One region of the Pseudomonas sp. MF08817 genome, then DNA from elsewhere that is predicted to be linked to it. Evidence: riboswitches for the same ligand, from Rfam matches in the RefSeq annotation. Region 1 holds a riboswitch; each other region holds the start of a gene.

Region 1 (7,610 bases):
TTCCTTGCCTTGCTGGTGAAACTGACCGGCGCCAAGCGTTTGCTGGAAGTAGGCACCTTCACCGGCTACAGCGCGTTGTGCATGGCCCAGGCCTTGCCGGACGACGGCACACTGCTGTGTTGCGACATCCCCGGCGACTACAACGCCACCGCCCAGGAGTATTGGCGGGAAGCGGGCGTGGCCGCGCGCATCGAGCTGCGTCTGGGCCCGGCCCTGGAAACCCTGGAGCACATCGAACGCCAGGGCTTGTGCGGCAGCTTTGACTTGATGTTCATCGACGCCGATAAAGCCAACTACCCGGCTTACCTGGAAAGCGCCTTGCGCTTGCTGCGCGGTGGCGGCTTGGCGATTTTCGACAACACCCTGTGGAGCGGGCGGGTGCTGGAGGCCCACCCGCAAAGCGCCGACACCCTGGCCATCCAGGCCCTGAACCTGGCCTTGAAGGATGACCCGCGTGTCGATCTGTCGCTGTTGCCGGTGGGCGATGGTTTGACCCTGTGCCGCAAGCGCTAGCGCGCTGCGGTTACCCGCCACACCTTGTTGCCTACATCATCGGCCACCAGCACTGCGCCTTGCCGGTCGAGCGCCACGCCCACCGGGCGGCCCATGGCGTTTTCCTCGGTGTCGAGGAACCCCGTCAGTAAATCCACCGGCGGCCCGCTGGGCTTGCCCGCGTTGAAGGGCACGAAGATCACTTTGTAGCCACTGTGGGGTTTGCGGTTCCACGAGCCGTGCTGGCCGATAAAAGCGCCGTGGGTGAAGGGCGCCGGCAATTGGCTGCCCGTGGCGAAGGCCAGGCCCAGGGACGCGGTGTGCGGCCCCACCGCATAATCCGGGGCGATGGCCTTGGCCACCAGGTCCGGGTTTTGCGGGGTGACGCGCTCGTCTACATGCTGGCCGTAGTAGCTGAAGGGCCAGCCGTAGAAGCCGCCGTCGCGCACCGAGGTGATGTAGTCCGGCACCAGGTCGCTGCCGATTTCGTCCCGCTCGTTGACCGCCGTCCACAACGCACCGCTGTCCGGCTCCCAGGCCAGGCCGTTGGGGTTGCGCAGGCCCGAGGCGAATATCCGCGCCTTAGCGCTGGCGCGCTCGACTTCCCAGATCGCCGCGCGGCCTTCTTCTTTCTCCAGGCCGTTTTCCCCGACATTGCTGTTGGAGCCCACCGTGACGTACAGCTTGCTGCCGTCTTGGCTGGCGATGACGTTTTTGGTCCAGTGGTGGTTGGGCGGCCCGCCGGGCAAATCCACCACCTTGCTGGCCGGCGCTTCGATGCGGGTCTGGCCGGCGGTGTAGGGGAAGCGCAGCAGGCGATCGGTGTCGGCCACGTAGAGGTCGTTGCCCACCAGGGCCATGCCGAACGGCGAGTTGAGGTTGTCCAGGAACACCGTGCGGGTTTCGGCGACGCCATCGTGGTCGGCGTCGCGCAGCAGGGTGATGCGGTTCGGGCTCGGCACGGTGGCGCCGGCGCGGGCCATGATTTTTTCGCTGATCCAGCCGCGCAACCCGGTGCTGTCCTCGGGTTTGGCCGGGGCGTTGGTTTCGGCCACCAGCACGTCGCCGTTGGGCAGCACGTAAAGCCAGCGCGGGTGCTCCAGGCCTTCGGCGAACGCGGCGACCTGGGTGCCGGCCGCCGCCACGGGTTTGCCGCCCGCCGGCCAGCCGATGGCCGGGGCGACGTTGACGGTGGGGATCAGGGTTTTGTTCGGCGCCGGCAGGCGCGGCGACGGCCCGGTGCCGTCGGAAACTTGCAAGGTGGACGTCTCGCCGCAGGCAACCAACCCGGCGGCGAGCACAACGATAAAGGCGGAGCGAGGCTTGAACATGGGCATTTCCCTATGAGTACGCGGCGGTAAGCATAGGGCAGTGGGCGCGGCGCGGGGTTCAACCTTATCCGCGAGCCTCTTTGAACAGCACGGCGATGCCGGGTTGGTAGTTGCCCGCCTCGTTGCGCAACTTGCGGTAGGCATAGGGGAAGTACCAGGCCACGGCGCAGCTGTACTCCTTTTGCAGGTCGTCGACCATGTCCTGGAGTTCTTCGGGGGTGGCGCTGTGCTGGGTTTTTTGCGGGGCGACGAACAGGCAGCCCAGCTTCAGGTCGCTGGGGTAGCTGATGCGGCGGGCGGCGCTGGTGATATCGAGCAGGGCCTGCTCCAGGTTCAGGTGGTTGATCTGGGGCCAGCGCTGGCTGGCTTGCACGTAGGCCCATTCGTCCTTGCTGGCGATGTACAGGTCGGCGCGGGCATTGCGCTCACCGTTTTCCAACTGCTTTTTGGTGGGCGCATGTTCCAGGGTGACCATTTCGGCCATCCAGGCTGCGGCCGAGAGCAGCCCCAGGTTGGCCCGCTCGTCTGACCAGTACGGCGCCTTGTTGTCGCCGCGCACCCGGTTGTAGCGATCAATGCAGTCAAACCAGCGCTCCAGCATCGGTCGCAAAAATTCCAGCTTGGGGTTGCTGATAATCATGCCTTGCATCGTTCACTCCCTTGAGTCGATCGTGTTTGGGTTATGGCTATTTGATATCGCCGCTTCCAGCCTGGCACAAGATTGGCGCCCGTTTATTGACCCATCGCAGTCAATCAACCCTGGCGGCCCCGGGTTTCATTGACGCTCCACCCCCAACCCTCTAACCTTCGCCGCTTGTTTCAGGTGCCCTGTGGCCAGCGGTCGACAGGGTGAAACAGGGAAGCCGGTGAGTGCGTGCGCCAAGCGCGCGGTCACGATCCCGGCGCTGCCCCCGCAACGGTAAATGAGTCAAGGCTGTGCTTTTTGCCACTGTGCCCACCCGGGCATGGGAAGGCGCACCGCCCGGGGCAACCCACTCATGAGCCCGGAGACCGGCCTGATCCATCCAACGGCATCACGGTGGGCGATGCCAGGCTTGTTGCCGTCCTTTATTCCTGCCCGCCGTTATCCAGCCCCAACGGAGAGCTGCCCCATGACCGATTCCCCCGAACGCGACGAGCGCCACCTGGCGCGCATGCTGCGCAAAAAAGCCGTGATCGATGAACGCATCGCCAACTCGCCCAACGAGTGCGGCTTGCTGCTGGTGCTCAGCGGCAACGGCAAGGGCAAGAGCAGCTCGGCGTTCGGCATGCTCGCCCGCGCCATGGGCCACGGCATGCAGTGCGGCGTGGTGCAGTTCATCAAGGGCCGCAACAGCACGGGCGAGGAGTTGTTTTTCCGCCGTTTCCCCGAGCAGGTGCGCTTTCACGTGATGGGCGAAGGCTTCACCTGGGAAACCCAGGACCGCCAGCGCGACATCGCCGCCGCCCAAGCGGCGTGGGCGGTATCGCGCCAGTTGCTCAGCGACCCGGCCATCGGCCTGGTGGTGCTCGATGAACTGAACATCGCCCTCAAGCACGGCTACCTGGACCTGGACCAAGTGCTCAGCGACCTGCAGGCCCGCCCGCCGATGCAACACGTGGTGGTCACCGGCCGTGGGGCCAAGGAGCAAATGATCGAGCTGGCCGACACCGTCACCGAAATGGGGCTGCTCAAGCACGCCTTCCAGGCCGGCATCAAGGCGCAAAAAGGCATCGAATTGTGAGTGTGCGCCAGTGCCCGGCCGTGCTGATTGCGGCGCCGGCGTCCGGCCAGGGCAAAACCACGGTCACCGCCGCCCTGGCGCGCCTGCACCGTAACCAGGGGCGCCAGGTGCGCGTGTTCAAATGCGGCCCGGACTTTCTCGACCCGATGATTCTGGAGCGTGCCAGCGGTGCGCCGGTGTACCAACTGGATATGTGGATGGTGGGCGAGCAGGAAAGCCGTCGCCTGTTGTGGGAAGCGGCGGGGGAGGCCGACCTGATCCTGATCGAAGGCGTCATGGGCCTGTTCGACGGCACGCCCTCCAGTGCCGACCTGGCGCGCCACTTCGGCGTGCCGGTGCTGGGCGTGATCGACGGCACCGCCATGGCCCAGACCTTCGGCGCCCTGGCCCTGGGCTTGGCGCGCTACCAGCCGGACCTGCCCTTTGCCGGGGTGCTGGCCAACCGCGTCGGCACCCTGCGCCATGCGCAACTGCTCGAAGGCAGCCTCACCGAAGGCCTGCGCTGGTACGGCGCGTTGTCCCGCGAGACGGGCATCGAGCTGCCCAGCCGCCACCTGGGCCTGGTGCAGGCCAGTGAACTGAACGACCTCGACCTGCGCCTGGACGCGGCCGCCACGGCTCTGGCCAGCAGTTGCGAAGTGGCACTGCCGCCCGCCGTGGCCTTCGCCGCGCCCCAGCCTGTGGTTGCCGAGCCGTTGTTGGCCGGCGTGCGCATCGCCGTGGCGCGGGACGAGGCGTTCGCCTTCACCTATGGCGCCAGCCTCGACCTGCTGCGGGCGATGGGCGCCCAGTTGCACTTCTTCTCACCTATTCATGACAGCGGGTTGCCCGAGGTCGACAGCCTTTACCTGCCCGGCGGTTACCCGGAGTTGCACCACGTCGCGTTGGCGCAGAACACGCCGATGCTGGAGGCTATCCGCGCCCACCACCGCGCGGGCAAACCGTTGCTGGCCGAGTGCGGCGGCATGCTGTATCTGCTCGACTCCCTCACGGACGTCGAAGGCGTGAGTGCACCGCTGCTGGGCCTGTTGCCGGGCGCTGCGGTGATGCAAAAACGCTTGGCCGCCCTGGCCCTGCAAACGGTGGACCTGCCCGAAGGCAGCCTGCGTGGCCACACCTATCACCATTCGCTGACCACCACCACGCTGGCCCCCATCGCCCGGGGCCTGAGCCCCAACGGCGGGCGCGGCGCCGAAGCGGTGTACCGGGACGGGCGGATGACGGCCTCCTATGTGCACTTTTACTTTCCGTCCAACCCGCGGGCGGTGGCGGCTTTGTTTATGCCCCAGACCGCTATCGCGAGCAGGCTCGCTCCCACAGAGGCCGGTGAAACTCCTGTGGGAGCGAGCCTGCTCGCGATAAGCCAATGACCGACAACGCCTTCCCAGAGGCCGACCGCGCCGCCGTCTACCGCGCCATCGCCGAGCGCCGTGACATGCGCCACTTCAGCGGCGGCACGGTGGCGCCGGCGTTGCTGCGCCGCTTGCTCGAAGCCGCCCATTGCGCCCCCAGCGTGGGGCTGATGCAGCCCTGGCGCTTTATCCGCATCAGCGACCGGGCGCTGCGCGGGCGCATCCAGCAGTTGGTGGAAGAGGAACGGGTGCGCACCGCCGAGGCGTTGGGTGAGCGTTCCAGTGAGTTCATGAAGCTCAAGGTCGAAGGCATCAACGACTGCGCCGAAGTGCTGGTGGCGGCCCTGAGCGATGACCGCGAGCGCCACGTGTTCGGCCGCCGCACCTTGCCGGAAATGGACCTGGCCTCGCTGTCTTGCGCCATCCAGAACCTCTGGCTGGCGGCCCGCGCCGAAGGCCTGGGCCTGGGCTGGGTGTCGCTGTTCGAGCCCCAGGCCCTGGCCGACCTGCTGGGCCTGCCCGCCGGGGCCAAGCCCTTGGCGGTGCTGTGCCTGGGGCCGGTGGAGGCATTTTATCCAGCACCGATGCTGGTGCTCGAAGGCTGGGCCCAGGCCCGGCCGTTGAGTGAGTTGTTGTTTGAGAACCAATGGGGAGTGAGTCAATGAGTGTGGCGTTGTTGAGTGCCGCCGCGGTGGCGCTGGATGCGTTGCTGGGCGAGCCCAGACGCTGGCATCCGCTGGTGGCGTTCGGCGCGTTCGCCGAGCGCATCGAGCGGCGTTTCAATGCCGCCGGGCGCGGCTGGCGTAGCCACGGCGTGACCGCGTGGGTGCTGGCCGTGCTGCCCTTGACCCTGGTGGCTACAGCTTTGTCGTGGCTGCCCTACATCGGTTGGCTGGTGGAAGTCCTCGCGCTGTACTGCGCCCTCGGCCTGCGCAGCCTCGGCGAGCATGTGGCGCCAGTGGCCCAGGCCCTGCGCGCCGGTGACCTGGCAGAGGCGCGCAAACGCGTTGGCTACCTGGTCAGCCGCGAAACCGCCGAGCTGGACGACACTGCCGTCGCCCGGGCGGCCACCGAGTCGGTGCTGGAAAACGGCAGCGACGCGGTGTTCGCCGCGCTGTTCTGGTTTGCCGTGGCCGGCGCGCCGGGGGTGGTGCTGTATCGCCTGAGCAATACCCTGGACGCCATGTGGGGCTATCGCAACGAACGCTTCGAGCGCTTCGGCTGGGCGGCGGCAAAAATCGACGACCTGCTCAACTACATTCCCGCGCGGCTGGTCGCCTTGACCTACGCGCTACTGGGCAAAACACGCCTGGCGCTTAAATGCTGGCGCACGCAAGGCCCTACTTGGGACAGCCCCAATGCTGGCCCGGTAATGGCTGCCGGCGCGGGTGCCCTGGGGGTGGAGCTGGGCGGCGCGGCGGTCTATCACGGCGAGTTGCACCAGCGCCCGACCCTGGGCGAAGGCCCACCGGCCGACGCCGATGCCATCGACCGTGGCTGGCAACTGGTGCAGCGCGGCGTGTGGCTGTGGTTGCTGATCTTGTGCATGGGGGCCGAATTCTATGCTTGAGCACGGTGGGCGCCTGCGCAAAGCCTGCGCGCAATACGGCATTGCCCAAGACGAGTGGCTGGACCTCTCCAGCGGCCTGGCGCCGTGGCCCTGGCCGATCCCGCCGATCCCGCTGCGGGCCTGGGCGCGTCTGCCGGAAACCGAGGACGGCTTGGAGCAAGCTGCCCGCGACTACTACGGCGCCGCCCACGTGCTGCCGGTGCCCGGCTCGCAAGCGGCGATCCAATTGCTGCCGCGTTTGCGCCGCGTGGGCAAGGTCGGCGTGCTGTCGCCGTGCTATGCCGAACATGCCGAGGCGTGGCGCCGTGGCGGCTACATCGTGCGGGAAGTGTCGCAGGCTGAAGTCGACTTCTTTATCGACCAACTCGACGTGCTGGTGGTGGTCAACCCCAACAACCCCACGGGCCTGAGCCTGCCCCCCGAGCGCCTGCTGGACTGGCACGCACGCCTGGCCCAGCGCGGCGGCTGGCTGGTGGTGGACGAAGCCTTTATGGACAACACCCCGCACCTGAGCCTGGCCGGGCATGCGCACCAGGTTGGGCTGATCGTGCTGCGTTCGTTCGGCAAGTTCTTCGGTTTGGCCGGGGTGCGCCTGGGCTTCGTGCTGGCCGAGCGCAAACTGCTGCGCTTGCTGGCCGATCAGGTCGGGCCCTGGGCAGTGGCCGGGCCGACGCGGGTGCTGGGGCAATTGTGCCTGGCCGACAGCGCTGGCCACGCCCGCCAGCGCCAGCGTAGCGAAGTGGCCAGCGCACGCCTGGCCCAGCTGCTGGAAGCACACGGCTTTGCGCCCCAGGGCGGTTGCGCGCTGTTCCAGTGGCTGCGCACCGAGCACGCCGCGCAGGTACAGGATTTCATGGCGCGGCGCGGCATTTTGCTGCGCCTGTTCGCCCACGACAGCAGCCTGCGCTTTGGCCTGCCAGGGGAAGAGGCCGACTGGCTGCGCCTGGATCAGGCCTTTGCCGCCTACACCCAGGAAAACCCATGACCACCCTGATGGTGCAGGGCACCACCTCCGATGCTGGCAAAAGCACCCTCGTCACCGCGCTGTGCCGCTGGCTGGTGCGCCAAGGCGTTGCGGTGGTGCCGTTCAAGCCGCAAAACATGGCGCTCAACAGTGCAGTGACCGCCGATGGTGGCGAAA
Region 2 (7,610 bases), on a different contig from region 1:
ATAGGCAAAGCCGCGCGCCAGTCGCTATGCTGCTGCCCATGACCACGCCTGCCCACCTGCGCCAACCCTGCCCTCCCGGCGCCTGCACCTGCGGGCGCGACCGCTTGCCGGAGCAGGAACTGCTGCAATTGCCGATCCTGAGCCTGACCCGGGCCGAAGAAAAACGCCTGCTCGAACGCCTGGAAAACCTGCACAGCCTGGACGACCTGGAACACATGCAGCGCAAAATGCTCCAGTTGCTCGGCATCCGCGTGCAGGTCGCCCCCGGTTTCAATGAAGTGCGCAGCATGCGCGGCATCCAGATCCAGATCGACGACACCCCAGGCCTGTGCCGCAAAACCCGCCAGACCATCCCTGCCGCTATCCGCCGCGCCCTGGAAAAAAACCCGCAGATCGCCTACAGCCTGCTCAACGCCAACGACCTGCTGCGCGACGCCTGAGCCGTGCCGTAGGGGCTACAGGTATTTGAGCCAGGCGAGGTCGCGGCGCCGGGCCTTAAGCGCAGAGAACCAGCGCACTGGCGGGTACACCGCCAGCGCCAGGGCCATCGCCATCAGCCACACCGCGCCAATGGAGTCGAAGCCAAAGTAGCTGCCCTGGTTCAGCCCGAACGCCGCCACCGCCAATAGATACAAGGCTTTGAGCACATACAGGTGCAGCAGGTAGAAGAACATCGGCGCCGAGCCCAATACCGCCAACGGCAGCAGCCACCGCCGCTGGCCGGCCCGCTCGAAGGCCAGCAACAGCAGCAGCCCAAGCCCGAGGGTCAAGGTCAGGAACAGCAGCGACGGCGGGTACTTGGTGATGTTGAAAAAGCCCATCAGGGTGTGCAGCGCGGTGTCGCCCACGGCCCAGGGTTTTTCGCCATAACCGTTGGCCAGGCGCACCAGCACAAACCCCAGCAACGCCGCCACACCCCAGCCCAGCAAGCGCCGCTGGCGCCCCGCCACCGGCGTGCTGCGGCTGAACCACGGCCCCAGCACGTAGCCCAGGGCGATCACGCCGATCCACGGCAATACCGGGTAAGAGGTACGCAGGCGCAACTCCGCAGAAAACGCCAGCCAGCCACGGTCGTGGAGGATCGCCCACGGCACGTGCAAGGCCGACTCCACGGGGAAATGCACGCCGTCCAGCAGGTTATGCCCGGCGATGATCGCCACCGCCAGCAATGCCAACACCGGCCGTGGCAGCCACACCAGCAGCGACAGCGCGAGCATGCTCAGGCCGATGGCCCAGATCACTTGCAGGTAGATCACGCTGGGCGGGAACTGGAAGGTCCAGGCGAAATTCACCAAGGTCAGCTCCAGCAGGACCAGGAACAACCCACGCTTGAACAGGAACGCCGCGACATCAGCCTTGCCGGCATATTTTTCGCCGTACAACCACGCCGACAACCCGGTGAGCAGCACAAACACCGGGGCGCACAAATGGGCCAGGGTACGGCTGATAAACAGACTCGGTTCGGTGCTGGCGATGTCCATCGGGTCGCCGACCTGGCGGTGCAGCAGGAAGGTTTCGCGCACGTGATCGAGCAGCATGAACAGGATCACCAGCCCACGCAGGGCATCGATGGACAGCAGACGTGAAATCGGGGGGCTAACAGCGGGTGAAGGGGTATGGGTCATGGAGTATTCGCAACGGGATGATAGGAAACCCGCTCGCCAGAGCGGTCGATGAAAAGCTTGAACCGTTACCTTATAACATGACAAGCTAGCGCAATGCACCGCGCAATCACGGCCATACACTTGCCCCGCCGCTGGTTGAATGCGTATCGATGAACTAACATGCCGCCCGCCGGTTGGCGCAAGGAACTGACAGGGAATCCCCCAGCGCGCCGTAAGCCACGCTGAAACGGAACTGCCCCCGCAACTGTAGGCGCCGAGCCCCCTGCCTCCACGCACGCCACCGGAAAACCTCCCGGGAAGGCCGCTGGCGGACCGCGAAGCGCCAATCAGAACACCTGCCGGCCCGTAGCAAACACTAACCGGCGGGGTGTCCGGAAAGGACATCCGCACGCGGTTTTCGATGCGTTTTCAGCTTTACCCTGCCCTGGCGGCAGCGTTTGAGGGATGTGTTTTCCAAGGCCGTGCCCTGCCCGTGCACCGGTTCCAATGGAGATCGCATTTCATGTCACTGCCCCACCTCAACGCCCTGTTCGCCGGCCTCGGCCTGACCTCGCTGAGCCTGTGCGCCAGTGCCACCGAATACCCGTTGCACCTGAACAACTGCGGCGTGCCCCTGACGTTCAGCGAGGCGCCGGCCAAGGCCGTGACCATCGGCCAATCCGGCACCGAGATGCTCTACGCCCTGGGCCTGGGCGACACACTGGTAGGCACCTCGCTGTGGTTCAACGAAGTGCTGCCGCAGTTCAAGGCCCAGGATGCCAAGGTCGAACGCCTGGCCGACAACGAACCCAGTTTTGAAGCGGTGATCGGCAAGCGCCCCGCCCTGGTGGCCGTGGACCTGGAGTGGATGGTTGGGCCCCAAGGCGCGGTCGGCACCCGCGAGCAGTTCCATGAACTGAAGATCTCTACCTACCTGCTGCCCTCCGACTGCGAAGGCAAGGACAACTTGGTGGGCGCCGATGGCACGCGCCTCAAGGCCTTCAGCGTGGACAGCCTGTACAAGAGCATCACCGAGCTTGCACAGATCTTCGATGTGGAGGACCGCGGCCAGCGCCTGGTCAGCGACCTGAAGAATCGCCTGGCCAACGCCGTGGCCCAGGCGCGCCAGCAGCACCCCCGGGACGTCTCCGCAGTGGTGTGGTTTTCCAGCGCCGACCTTGGCTTCGACCCCTATGTGGCGGGCCGCAAGGGCATTCCCGATTTCATGCTCAGCGCCCTGGGGATGCGCAACGTGATCGAATCCGACGAGGAATGGCCCACCGTGGGCTGGGAAACCATCGCCAAGGCCAACCCCAATATCCTGGTGATTGCGCGCATGGACCGGCGCCGCTACCCCGCCGACGACTACCGCAAAAAACTGGAATTCCTCAAGAGCAACCCAGTGACCCGCCACATGGACGCAGTCAAGCACGACCGCATCGTCATCATCGACGCCCACGGCATGAACGCCAGCACGCGGATGTTCGGCGCCATTGAGGAGCTGGCTAGCGCGGTTGAGCACTTCAAGTTGCCTAAATGAGACACGCCCGGTTACTCGGCCATGGCCTGCTGGTGCTGGCGGTGATCGCCGGCGCGGCCCTGGGCGAAACCGCCATCAGCCTGCCCATGGTCTTGCAAACCCTGGCCAATAAGCTTCGGGGCGCGGGCTGGTTGACCGACCCCAGCGATGGCGCGCAGATCCTGCGCTTCCACGCCTCTTGAACCCTTCCTGGAGACCACCCCGATGCGTTACATCACTGCGCTGGCACTGCCCGTCGCCTTGCTCGGCCACAGCACCCTGGCCAACGCCGGGTCCGCCCAGGAACAGGCCAAGGGTTTTGTCGAAGACAGCACCTGGACCCTGCTCAACCGCAGCGTGTACGACCAACGCGAGTACCGTCACGGCGCCCGCAGCAACGGCGCGCGCAACGCCTACAAACCCCGCAGCGAGCGCAATGGCTACGCCGAAGAATGGGCCTACGGGCTGATGGGCAGTGTGCAGTCGGGCTTTACCCAGGGCACGGTGGGTGTGGGCGTCGATGCCCACGCTTACCAAGGCTTGCAACTGGACAGCGGTGGCGGCCGCGCGGGCAAGGCGCGGCTGCTGGGGCTGGACCACGACGGCCACCCCAAAAACAGCTTCAGCCGTGGCGGCGCAGCGCTGAAATTGCGGGTGTCGTCCACCACCCTGGCCTGGGGCGAACAACGGGTGAAAACCCCCGTATTCAGTTCCTCCGACAGCCGCCTCCTGCCGGAAACCGCCACCGGGCTGTTCCTCACCAGCCAGGAATGGGCCGGGGTGAAACTGCTCGGTGGGCACTTCACCGAAAGCACCGACCGCAATGCCTCAAGCCACGACCGCGGCTTTGTGGTCAATTACTCCAATGGCCGCCAGGGCAACGCCTTCGACCTTGCGGGCGTGGTCTACAGCGCCACCCCGGGCCTGAGCGCCAGCCTCTACACCTCACGTTATGCCGATACCTGGAACCAGCATTACCTGGGCGCCACGTTCAGCCACGCCTTGAGCCCCACCCGCTCACTGTCGCTGAACCTCAACCTGTACCGCACCACCGACGAGGGCCAGGCGCTGTCGGGGCGCATCGACAACACCACGTGGAGCCTGATGTCCGGCTACACCAGCGGCCCGCAGACCTTCAGCCTGGGCTACCAGAAGGTGCGCGGCGACACGCCATTCGACTACGTCACCCGTGGGGCGATTTTCATCAGCAACGCCGTGCAGCTCTCGGACTTCAACGCGCCGAACGAGCAATCCTGGCAGGCGCGCTACGACCTGGGCCTGCAAACCTTCGGCTTGCCGGGGCTGAGCCTGAGCGCGGCCTACCTTCGTGGCAGCCAGATCGACGCCAGCCACCTCGACCCTGCGGGCGGCTACGCCTACCTGGGCTACGGCCAGGGTGGCAAACACTGGGAGCGCGACTTCGAAGCCCGCTATGTGGTGCAAAGCGGCAAGGCCAAGGGCGCGGCGTTTTCCGTGCGGCACAATGTGCATCGCGGCAACCGTGCCCAGGCCGAACTGGACAGCGACCAGATCCGCCTCGCGGTGGAATACCCCCTCGGCGGCGGCTTCTGAGCCAGAGGCATTGCCAAGAAGCGATGGCGCCAGGGCGAATCCAGCAGCGCCGTGGCTTTGTGTTTAGAATGCCGGCCTTTCCCCCTGCCGAACCTGCCCGATGAATGCCGACGCCCTGTCCACCCTGCACGCTCACCTGTCCACCGCCCTGCAAGCCCCGCCGGCCGAAACCCGGCGCCTGTTCCATGGCCGTGGGCGCTGCTGGCCGGGGCTGGAACAACTGACCGTAGACTGGCTGCAAGGGGTGGTGCTGGTGTCGTTGTTCAAGGAACCGAGCCAGGAACAGTTGCAGGCCCTCGTCGCCAGCCTGCACACCCTCACCCAACAAGCGCCCTGGCAAGCCAGCGGCGCCCATCACCTGGCGCTGCAGCACCGCTACCTGCCGCAAAGCACCACCGAGTGGCTATTGGGCGAGCCGCTGGAGCAATGGACCCTCACCGAGGGCGGCCTGCGCTACCTGCTGGACTTGGGCGTAAAGCAGAACAGCGGGCTGTTTCTCGACATGCGCTACGGCCGCGACTGGGTCAAGGCCAACGCTCGTGACCGGCGGGTGCTGAACCTGTTCGCCTACACCTGCGGCTTCTCGGTGGCGGCCATCGAAGGCGGCGCGCGCCATGTGGTCAACCTGGACATGTCCCGCGCGGCCCTGAGCCGAGGCCGCGACAACCACCGCCTCAACGGCCATGACCTGGCCCGCGTGAGCTTTTTGGGCCATGACTTGTTCAAGTCCTGGGGCAAGGTCAAGCACACCGGGCCTTACAACCTGATAATCATCGACCCGCCGTCCTTCCAGAAAGGCAGCTTCCTGCTGACCAAGGACTACGCCCGCGTCATCCGCCGCCTGCCGGAACTGCTGGCCGAGGGCGGCACGGTCCTGGCGTGCATGAACGACCCGTCCCTGGGCGCCGACTTCATCATCGACGGCGTCACCCAAGGCGCCCCGGGCCTGCGCTTTGTGCAACGCCTGGACAACCCCCCGGAATTCCCCGACATCGACCCGCAAAGCGGCTTGAAGGCGCTGGTGTTTGTGGCGGGCGCTCAGTAAGGGCTTGGCCAGCAGGCCGGGCGGCGCCGCTCGCCCGCGAGGGCGGCATTCCAGCCGCCAGAAGTGCATCGCCTGCCCCGGCTTCATCGCGGGCAGGGCCCGCTCCCACAGTGTGGGTGGGATTTGTTTTTCCTCTGTGGGAGCGAGCCTGCTCGCGAGGGCGGCACGCAGTGGCGGTGACAAATGGCAGGGGTAACACAGTTGCTCCCATAGAAGAGGAGCAGAGCCCGCGCCCACACCAACCTGCCGCCATCGGCCAATCAGGGTGCGCAGGCCTAAGTGTGCGCCTGCACCACCCACTTCACCGTTTCCAGGGCCGGGCCAAGGGTTTCCAAGGGGGCCGAGCCCAAGGCCAGGCGCAAGGCATGGGGCACGTGGGCCGAGGTGGCGAAGGGCTCGGCGGTGGAGACGGCGATCTGCCGCGCCAACAGGTCCTTGGCGATCCGGTCGGCGCGGGCGTCTTCGCCCAGGGGTAGCCAGAGGAAGTACGACGCCGGGTGGCCCACCCAGGGCAACCCGGCCAGGGCTTTGGCCGCGACGTGCTGGCGGGCCTGGGCGTCGTCGCGTTTTTGCGCTTCCAGGTGCAGCACGGTGCCGTCGTCGATCCAGGCGCAGGCCAGGGCGGTGAGCACCCCGGGGGTGTTCCAGGTGGTGGCGCGCACTGCCCGTTCCAGGGCGGGCACCTGGTGCAGCGGCGCAGCGACGAACCCCACCCGCAGGCCCGTGGCCACACTTTTCGACAGGCCGGACACATACACCGTGCGTTCGGGCGCCAGGTGGGCCAGGGGCGGCGGCGGATTGTCGACGAGGAAGGCGTAGGCGGCATCTTCAAGGATCAGCAGGTCGTGACGGCGGGCGATGTCGACCAACCCATCCCGCGCCTCGCGGCTCATCACCCAACCCAATGGGTTGTGCAGGGTCGGCATGCTGTACAGCGCGCGCACCCGGCGGTTGCGGCACAGGTGGTCGAGGGCGGCCAGGTCGGGGCCATGTTCCAGCACCGGGATCGCCAGCACCTCCAGGTGCAGCGCTTCGGCCAGCACCTTGAACCCCGAGTAGGTCAAGGCATCGGCGACGATCACGTCCCCCGGTTTGAGCAGCGCCATCAGCGCCACCGTCAGCCCGCGCGCTTGCAGGTGGCGCGCCACCGACGCCCGTTCGTGGGGGCGGCCCGCGTGGGGTTGGTAGCGCAACAGGGCTTCGAGGTCACCGCTGGCCGCCAACTGCCGCAAGCCGTTGCGCAGCAACTCAGCCTGGCCCGGCAGCGCGGGGTAGTTGAAGTTCAGGTCCACCACCCCTGGGGTTACCGTTTTCTGGTCGATGCCCAGGCCCGGCGGCAGCGAGGTTTCGCGCACGAAGGTACCGCGCCCGGTCTCGCCGCTCACCAAGCCCATGGCTTGCAACTCGGCATATACCCGCGAGGCGGTGACCAGTGCCAAGCCCTCGCGGCTGGCCAGTTGGCGGTGGGTGGGCAGGCGCGTGCCGGGGAGCAGGCGACCGCTGCGGATGTCGCCGGCCAGGGCATCCACCAGGGCTTTATAGCGGGAGCGAGACATAGGTAGATGTATCCATGACAATTTTTTGATTGTATTGAGGGGCCGCCCTAGCATGCCACGATCACTCCCCAAGGTAAGCCCCCATGGCACACACCACACTCCTGAACCCCGCACAAAAAAGCGCCAGTGGCTGGCTCAACGGCTTTATCGGCGTGGTGATTTTCAGCGCCTCGCTGCCGGCCACCCGGGTGGCCGTACTGGAATTCGACCCGGTGTTCCTCACGGTCGCCCGGGCCACCCTCGCCGGCCTTGTGGCCCTGTGCCTGTTGTTGCTGTTGCGGGAAAAACGCCCCTCCCGCACCCAGGTGCTGCCC
Region 3 (7,610 bases), on a different contig from region 1:
ACGAACGGGCCACCGGCCAACAGGTCCGCCAGGCCCCGGGCCAGGGTGGACTTGGCCATGCCCCGCGGGCCTTCGATCAATACCCCGCCGATCTGCGGGTCGATGGCCGTCAGGCACAGCGCCAGTTTCAACGCATCGGCCCCGACCACGGCGGCGAGGGGGTAATGGGGGGTGTCGGTCATGTCAGGCGTCTCGTGGAGGGGTCGTTTTTTTGTACAACGCAAAACTCTTGTGGGAGTGGGGCATCCTCAGAAGAGGAGGCATTCCCAGAGGGCAAGCCGATAGGCGCGGGTTTCATTGGCTCAGCCCTCTTCTTCGATATCCAGCAGCATTTGCTCCAGAGCCTCGCGATAGGCCCCTGGCTCCTGCCATAAGCCGCGTTGCTGGGCTTCGAGCAGGCGTTCGGTCATGTCCCGCAGGGCATGGGGGTTGTGCTGGCGGACGAAGTCGCGGGTGTCCGGGTCCAGCAGGTAGGCCTCGGCCAGCAAGGCGTATTGATGGTCGTCGATCAGCCCCGAAGTGGCGTCGAAGGCGAACAGGTTGTCGAGGGTCGCCGCCATCTCGAATGCGCCTTTGTAGCCGTGGCGCTTGACCCCGTCGAGCCATTTGGGGTTGGCCGCCCGGGCGCGGATCACCCGGTTCAGCTCTTCTTTCAAGGTGCGCACGCGCGGCCGGTCGGGTTGGCTGTGGTCGCCGTGGTAGCTCGCCGCCGGGGCGCCGCCGAGGGTTTCGACCGCCGCGAGCATGCCGCCCTGGAACTGGTAGTAGTCGTTGGAATCGAGCAGGTCATGTTCGCGGTTGTCCTGGTTTTGCACCACGGCCTGCACTTGGCTCAAGCGCTGGGCGAACTGGCTGCGGGCGGCGGTGCCCTCGTCGGCACCGCCATAGGCGTAGCCGCCCCAGTTGAGGTAGACCTCGGCCAGGTCGGCGCGGGTTTGCCACAGCCGCCCGTCGATGGCGCCCTGCACGCCCGCGCCATAGGCCCCGGGTTTGGCGCCGAAGATCCGCCAACCGGCCTGGCGCGCCGCCGCGTCCGGCGCGGTGCCCGCCGCCAGCAACGCCGCGCGTTCATCGCGCACTTTGGCCGCCAGGGGGTTGAGGTCGTCCGGCTCGTCCAGCGCGGCCACCGCTTGCACCGCCGCGTCGAACAGACGGATCAGGTTGGCGAAGGCATCGCGAAAGAACCCCGACACCCGCAACGTCACGTCCACCCGGGGCCGGTCCAGCAGGCTCAGGGGCAGGATCTCGAAGTCATCGACCCGTTGGCTGCCGGTGGCCCACACCGGGCGCACGCCCAGCAGGGCCATGGCCTGGGCGATGTCGTCGCCGCCGGTGCGCATGGTGGCGGTGCCCCACACTGAGAGGCCGAGTTGGCGCAAATGGTCGCCGTGGTCTTGCAGGTGCCGCTCCAGGATCAGGTTGGCCGAGGCAAAACCGATGCGCCACGCAGTGGTGGTGGGCAGGTTACGCACGTCCACCGAGAAAAAATTGCGCCCGGTGGGCAGCACGTCGAGGCGGCCCCGGCTCGGCGCGCCGCTGGGCCCGGCCGGCACGAACCGCCCGCCCAGGGCCGCGAGCAAGCCATTCATCTCGGCCGGGCCGCAGGCGTCCAGGCGCGGCGCGACCACCTCGCGCAGGTGCGCCAGGATTGCGTTGACCTCCAGCCACGGCTCCCCGGCAAACGGCGCGTCGGCCACAGCCAGGGCCTGTTCCACCACGGCCAGGGCGAACAACTCGAGGCGCTCGCGGGTGTCGCCCGCGGTGCGCCAGGGCTCGTGGCTGGCACCTTGCAACTCAACCGGGCGCGGCCCGTTCCAGGGCTCGCCTAAATTGCAGTCCAGGGGATCAAAACCCAGGGCCAGGGCCTTGGCCAGCGCCCGCAGCAAACTCGACTGAGCGCCGCGGCCGTCGCCCCGGGGGATGCGCAGCAGCGCCAGCAAGGTGTCCAGGCGCAGGCGCCCGGCGGGGGATTCGCCGAACACGTGCAGGCCATCGCGGATCTGCGATTCCTTGAGGTCGCACAGGTAGGTGTCCAAACGCGGCAGCCAGATCGCCGCGTCGGCCTCGCTGTCCAGCGCAGCGTCCAGTTGCAGCTCGCGGTCGATGTGGGTGTCGCGCACCAGGGCGAGGATGTCTTTTTGCAGCTCGCGGGCACGGCGCGGGTCGAGCAATTGGGCGTCGTAGTATTCGTCGGCCAGGCGTTCGAGGTCGCGCAGTGGGCCGTAGGTTTCGGCGCGGGTCAAAGGCGGCATCAAGTGGTCGATGATGACCGCTTGGGTGCGGCGCTTGGCCTGGGCGCCCTCGCCCGGGTCATTGACGATAAAGGGGTAGATGTTCGGCAGCGGCCCCAGCAGCGCATCCGGCCAGCACTCAGGCGAGAGGCCCACACCCTTGCCCGGCAGCCATTCCAGGTTGCCGTGCTTGCCGACGTGGATCACGGCGTGGGCACCGTAGGTATGGCGCAGCCAGAAGTAGAACGCCAGATAACCATGGGGCGGCACCAGGTCCGGGTCGTGGTAGACCGCGCTGGGGTCCACTTGGTAACCGCGCGCCGGTTGAATGCCGACAAAGGTCAGGCCCAGGCGCAGGCCGGCGATCATCAGGCGCCCGGCGCGGTGCATGGGGTCCTGCTCGGGGGCGCCCCAGCGGGCCAACACGGCCTGCTGGTTGGCCGCCGGCAGGGCCTGGAACAGGGCCTGATAGGCGTCCAGCGCCAGGCTTTGCTGGCATGGGCGCAGGTCGAGGCTGTCGAGGTCGTTGCTGACCCCGCCGAGCAACGCCTGAATCAGCGCCGTACCGCTGGCCGGCAGCTCCGCGGGCAGCGGATAACCTTGCGCGTGCAGGGCCCGCAGGATATTCAGCGCCGCCGCCGGGGTGTCCAGGCCCACGCCGTTGCCGATGCGCCCATCGCGGGTCGGGTAGTTGGCCAGGATCAAAGCGACGCGTTTGTCGCCGTTACCCAGGCGCGCCAGGTCCACCCAGCGCCGCGCCAGTTCGGCGACAAAATCCATGCGCTCGGGCTGGGCGCGGTAGCAGACCACATCGGATTGGCTGCGCTCGCTGCGCCAGGCCAGGTCCTTGAAGCTGATGGGGCGGCTGATGATGCGCCCGTCGAGTTCCGGCAAGGCGATGTGCATTGCCAGGTCTCGCGGCCCCAGGCCCTGCTCGCTGGCGCGCCACCCGGGCTCGTTGTCCTGGGCGCAAATGGCCTGGATCACCGGGATATCGCGGCGAAACGGGCGTAAATGGGGGGCTTCGGGGCTCGATTGAGCGAACCCGGTGGTGTTGAGGATCACCGCGGCTGCGGCCTCGTCCAACCAACCTTCCACTGCCGCCAGGCAACCGGGCTCCTTGAGGCTGGCCACCGCGATGGGTAAGGGGTTGAGGCCCGCCGCCTGCAAGCGCTGGCAGAACACATCGATGAACCCGGTGTTCGCCGCTTGCAAGTGGGAGCGGTAGAACAGCACCGCCGCCACGGCTTGCCCGGGCTGCCAGTCGGTATGCCATTGGCTTAGGCTGGCGTGGCCATGGCGAGGGTGGTAGATGGCGCTGCGCGGCAGCACCTGGGGCTCGCCCCACGAATAGTCGCGGCCCAGCCAGCCACTGGCCAGGCAGCGGTAGAAATCCAGGGCATTGCCCAAACCGCCCTGGCGCAAAAACTGCCACAGGCGATCGCGCTCGGGCGCGGCCACGGTGCTCAGGTCGCTCAGCTCCGGGTCGGGGCGGTCGTCCCCCGGCACCAGAATCAGTTGCACGCCGCGCTCGGCCAGTTGCACCAGGCGTTCGATGCCGTAGCGCCAATAGCCGATGCCGCCGTGCAGGGATATCAGGATGACCTTGGCGTGTTGCAGCACCTGCTCGACGTAGAGGTCCACCGAGGCGTGGTTCTGCACCTGCATCGGGTTGGCCAGGCGCAGGCTGGGGTAATCCTCGGGCAGTTGCCGGGCGGCTTCGGCCAGCAGTGCCAAGCTGGAATCGCCGCTGCACAGGACCACCAGTTCGGCGGGGGTTTGCCCCAGGTCGGCGATGTTGTCATCGGCGACGAAACCACCGGGTTGGGTCCTGAGCAGGTGCATGGGTCAGGCGCCGAGAGCGGCGCGCAGTTGCGCTTCGAGTTGGGCGGCATCCAGGTCTTGGCCGATCAACACCAGGTGGGTGGTGCGCGGCTCGTCGCTGCGCCAGGCGCGGTCGAAGTGCTTGTCGAAACGGCTGCCCACGCCCTGGATCAGCAAACGCATCGGCTTGCCCGGGATGGCGGCAAAACCCTTGACCCGCAAGATGCCGTGCTTGACCACCAACTCGTTAAGGGCGGCCAGCAGCAAGCTTTCGTCGGCCTGGGGCAGCTCGATGGAAATGGAGTCGAACGCGTCGTGATCGTGGTCATCTTCGCCGCCATCGCCGTGATGGTGGTCGTGGTGGCTGTGGCGCCCGTCGATGTGCTCTTCGGAACCGGCGCCCAGGCCGATCAGCACGTCCAGGGGCACGCGACCGCTGCTGGCTTCGATGATCTTCACCGCCGGCGGCAGTTCTTCGGCCACTTCCTGGCGCACGCGCTCCAGGTCTTGCGGGGCGATCAGGTCGGTTTTATTGAGGATCACCAGGTCGGCGCTGGCCAATTGGTCGGCGAACAACTCGTGCAACGGCGACTCGTGGTCCAGGTTGGGGTCGAGTTTGCGCTGGGCGTCCACCTGGTCGGGGAAAGCGGCAAAGGTGCCGGCGGCCACGGCCGGGCTGTCAACCACGGTAATCACCGCATCGACGGTGCAGGCGCTGCGGATTTCCGGCCACTGGAAGGCTTGCACCAACGGTTTGGGCAGGGCCAGGCCGGAGGTTTCGATGAGGATGTGGTCCAGATCGGCGCGGCGCGCCACCAGTTCGCGCATCACCGGGAAGAACTCTTCCTGCACCGTGCAGCACAGGCAGCCGTTGGCCAGTTCATAGACGCGGCCGTTGGCTTCTTCTTCGGTGCAGCCGATGGCGCACTGCTTGAGGATTTCGCCGTCGATGCCCAGCTCGCCGAACTCATTGACGATCACCGCGATACGCCGGCCCTGGGCGTTGTCGAGCATGTGGCGCAGCAAGGTGGTTTTGCCCGAACCGAGGAACCCGGTGACGATGGTGACGGGGAGTTTGGCCAGTGTTTTCATCGGATGCCCTTTGGCAAAGGGGGCGGGCATACGGGACGGCTGGCCGGGCGCGGGGGGCGCCAAGGCAGATTTCGCCACCGGATCACCCCGCCCGGTTGAATGTGAGAATCAGTGACGAGGCAGGTCTCCTGGCTGACGGTGGGCCAGTCCTTGGACTGGCATTCGCTGCGCCTTCCCGCTTGGCCCGAAGGCATCAGCAGTGGCGTGGCAGCGAACAGCACCGTTCACAGTTGCGGGGGCAGCCGCGGCATTGACCGCGTTCCCTTCTTAGCTTCGGCACGGGCCGAAGAACCTCGAACGCGCAAGGCTACGCAGTGCGTAGGGGCGGGTCAATGCCGGGCGCCTCGGGCATTTGACGCCCCGCCCTCGCCCATGCTCTCCTACGCACCTTGTTACAGGTGCCCTTGACAGGGTGAAACGGGAAACCGGTGGATCATGTGCTTTACTCAAGCCCTTGATGAATCCGGTGCTGCCCCCGCAACGGTAAGCGAGAGAGGAATCACAGCCACTGTGCCAACCGGCATGGGAAGGCGATTCCAGCAGGCCACGGCGCAAGCCCGGCCCCTCGCAAGCCCGGAGACCGGCCAGTGACACGACAGTGCGCCCCCACGGCCACTTTCACCCAACAAACCCGCGGTGGGCGGGCGCTGTCTGAAGCCCTGCGGGCCCGCCTCGCAGGGGTTTGCATGCGCTCGATCCGCCCTGACACCACAAAGGGAAGCGCCATGTCGATCATCAGCAGCACTCGCCATACCGGCACCGCCAGCAGCACCGCCACCTTGAGCCAACGCCTCACTGCCGCCATCGGCGCGTCGATTTTGGGCGCGTGCCTGGTGTATTTCGCCGGGTTCTCCCACATCGAAGCGGTGCACAACGCCGCCCACGATACCCGCCACAGCGCCGCGTTCCCGTGCCATTGAGACCTGCCGCCATGATTAAGCGCATCGCCCAAACCGCAGGTTTCACCGGCCTGCTGGCCGCCCTGCTGCTGACCCTGCTGCAAAGCTTCTGGGTCGCGCCGTTGATCCTCCAGGCCGAAACCTATGAAAGCGCCCCGGCGGCCCAGGCCCATGAACACGCCGACAGTGCCGGCGCCGCCCACAGCCACGACGCCGAGGCCTGGGAGCCCGAAGACGGCTGGCAGCGCGTGCTGTCCACCACCGGCGGCAACCTGGTGGTGGCAGTCGGTTTCGCCCTGATGCTGGCCGGGCTCTACACCCTGCGCGCGCCCAACAGCACCGTGCAAGGCTTGTTCTGGGGCCTGGCCGGTTATGCGACTTTCTGCCTGGCGCCGACCCTGGGCCTGCCACCGGAATTGCCGGGCACCGCTGCCGCCGACCTGGCGCAACGGCAGATGTGGTGGGTCGGCACCGCCGCGTCCACTGCCGCGGGCATCGCCCTGGTGGTGTTCGGCAGGCACTGGGCGCTGAAAATCCTCGGCGCGGCGATCCTGGCCGTGCCACACGTGATCGGCGCGCCGCAGCCAGAAGTGCATTCGATGCTGGCCCCCGAAGCCCTCGAAGCGCAGTTCAAGATCGCCTCGCAACTGACCAATGCCGCGTTCTGGCTGGCCCTGGGCCTGATTAGCGCGTGGTTGTTCCGCCGCAAGGGTGGCGCCTCATACCCGGCGTGAGCCGCCCCAGCCCGGCGCCGATCCTGGTGATCGGCCTGGGCTGTCAGCGGGGCTGCCCCGCCAGCACGCTGCGCGCGTTGCTCGACCAGGCCCTGCAAGCCCACCGCATCGACCTGGACGCGGTGCAAGCCCTGGCCAGCATCGACCTCAAGCGCCACGAACCGGGTCTGCTGGAACTGGCGGCGCAATTGGGCTTGCCGTTGACCTGCTTCAGTAGCGTGGAACTGGCCACCTATCAAGATCAACTGAGCCATCAATCTCAGATCGCTTTCGAGCGCACCGGGTGCTACGGCATCGCCGAAAGCGCCGCCCTGGCCCTGGCCGAGCGCCTGGCGCAAGAGCCCTCCAGCCTGGTGATTCGTCGGCAGAAATACGCCCAGGCCACCTTTGCATTGGCGCGGGCCACGCAAAAGCGCCGATAATCGCCGCCCCGATCATGAGCAATCTTCATCTGCAAGCCTGCTCGCCCCCTCTTTTGCCTAGGACACCGCCATGACGGTCTACTTTATCGGTGCCGGCCCCGGCGACCCGGAACTCATCACCGTCAAGGGCCAGCGCCTGATCCGCCGTTGCCCACTGATTATCTACGCCGGCTCCCTGGTGCCCGCTGCGGTGCTCGAAGGCCATAACGCCGAACAGGTCATCAATAGCGCCGAACTGCACTTGGAACAGATCATCGAGCACATCAAGAGCGCCCACGGCAAAGGCCAGGACGTGGCCCGCGTGCACTCCGGCGACCCGAGCCTGTATGGCGCCATCGGCGAGCAGATCCGCTGCCTGCGGGAATTGGCCATCCCCTTTGAAATCATCCCCGGCGTCACCGCCACCGC

What was found. Region 1 has a riboswitch for cobalamin ahead of cobO (cob(I)yrinic acid a,c-diamide adenosyltransferase). Riboswitches for the same ligand answer to the same signal wherever they lie in the genome.
Region 2: it holds a riboswitch for cobalamin, as region 1 does, so the genes downstream of both, AC19YR_RS07630 (ABC transporter substrate-binding protein) here and cobO (cob(I)yrinic acid a,c-diamide adenosyltransferase) in region 1, are expected to answer to the same signal.
Region 3: it holds a riboswitch for cobalamin, as region 1 does, so the genes downstream of both, cobW (cobalamin biosynthesis protein CobW) here and cobO (cob(I)yrinic acid a,c-diamide adenosyltransferase) in region 1, are expected to answer to the same signal.

Annotation. Positions count from the first base shown of each region.
Region 1 is NZ_JCBCUY010000007.1:22,128-29,737, reverse strand. It holds gene AC19YR_RS06050 (class I SAM-dependent methyltransferase) at 1-513, shown strand, start outside; gene AC19YR_RS06045 (PQQ-dependent sugar dehydrogenase) at 510-1,823, opposite strand; gene AC19YR_RS06040 (hypothetical protein) at 1,888-2,472, opposite strand; cobalamin riboswitch at 2,628-2,857, shown strand; gene cobO (cob(I)yrinic acid a,c-diamide adenosyltransferase) at 2,936-3,547, shown strand; gene AC19YR_RS06030 (cobyrinic acid a,c-diamide synthase CobB) at 3,541-4,917, shown strand; gene bluB (5,6-dimethylbenzimidazole synthase) at 4,914-5,564, shown strand; gene cbiB (adenosylcobinamide-phosphate synthase CbiB) at 5,561-6,469, shown strand; gene cobD (threonine-phosphate decarboxylase CobD) at 6,462-7,454, shown strand; gene AC19YR_RS06010 (cobyric acid synthase) at 7,451-7,610, shown strand, end outside.
Region 2 is NZ_JCBCUY010000009.1:52,249-59,858, reverse strand. It holds gene AC19YR_RS07640 (hypothetical protein) at 39-440, shown strand; gene AC19YR_RS07635 (acetyltransferase domain-containing protein) at 456-1,625, opposite strand; cobalamin riboswitch at 1,779-1,982, shown strand; gene AC19YR_RS07630 (ABC transporter substrate-binding protein) at 2,128-3,144, shown strand; gene AC19YR_RS07625 (hypothetical protein) at 3,141-3,326, shown strand; gene AC19YR_RS07620 (OprD family porin) at 3,349-4,695, shown strand; gene AC19YR_RS07615 (class I SAM-dependent methyltransferase) at 4,796-5,740, shown strand; gene AC19YR_RS07610 (aminotransferase-like domain-containing protein) at 6,016-7,296, opposite strand; gene AC19YR_RS07605 (DMT family transporter) at 7,380-7,610, shown strand, end outside.
Region 3 is NZ_JCBCUY010000003.1:68,375-75,984, reverse strand. It holds gene AC19YR_RS03075 (magnesium chelatase ATPase subunit I) at 1-182, opposite strand, end outside; gene cobN (cobaltochelatase subunit CobN) at 303-4,076, opposite strand; gene cobW (cobalamin biosynthesis protein CobW) at 4,080-5,147, opposite strand; cobalamin riboswitch at 5,249-5,458, opposite strand; cobalamin riboswitch at 5,527-5,750, shown strand; gene AC19YR_RS03060 (CbtB domain-containing protein) at 5,873-6,067, shown strand; gene AC19YR_RS03055 (CbtA family protein) at 6,079-6,780, shown strand; gene AC19YR_RS03050 (cobalamin biosynthesis protein) at 6,777-7,202, shown strand; gene cobM (precorrin-4 C(11)-methyltransferase) at 7,273-7,610, shown strand, end outside.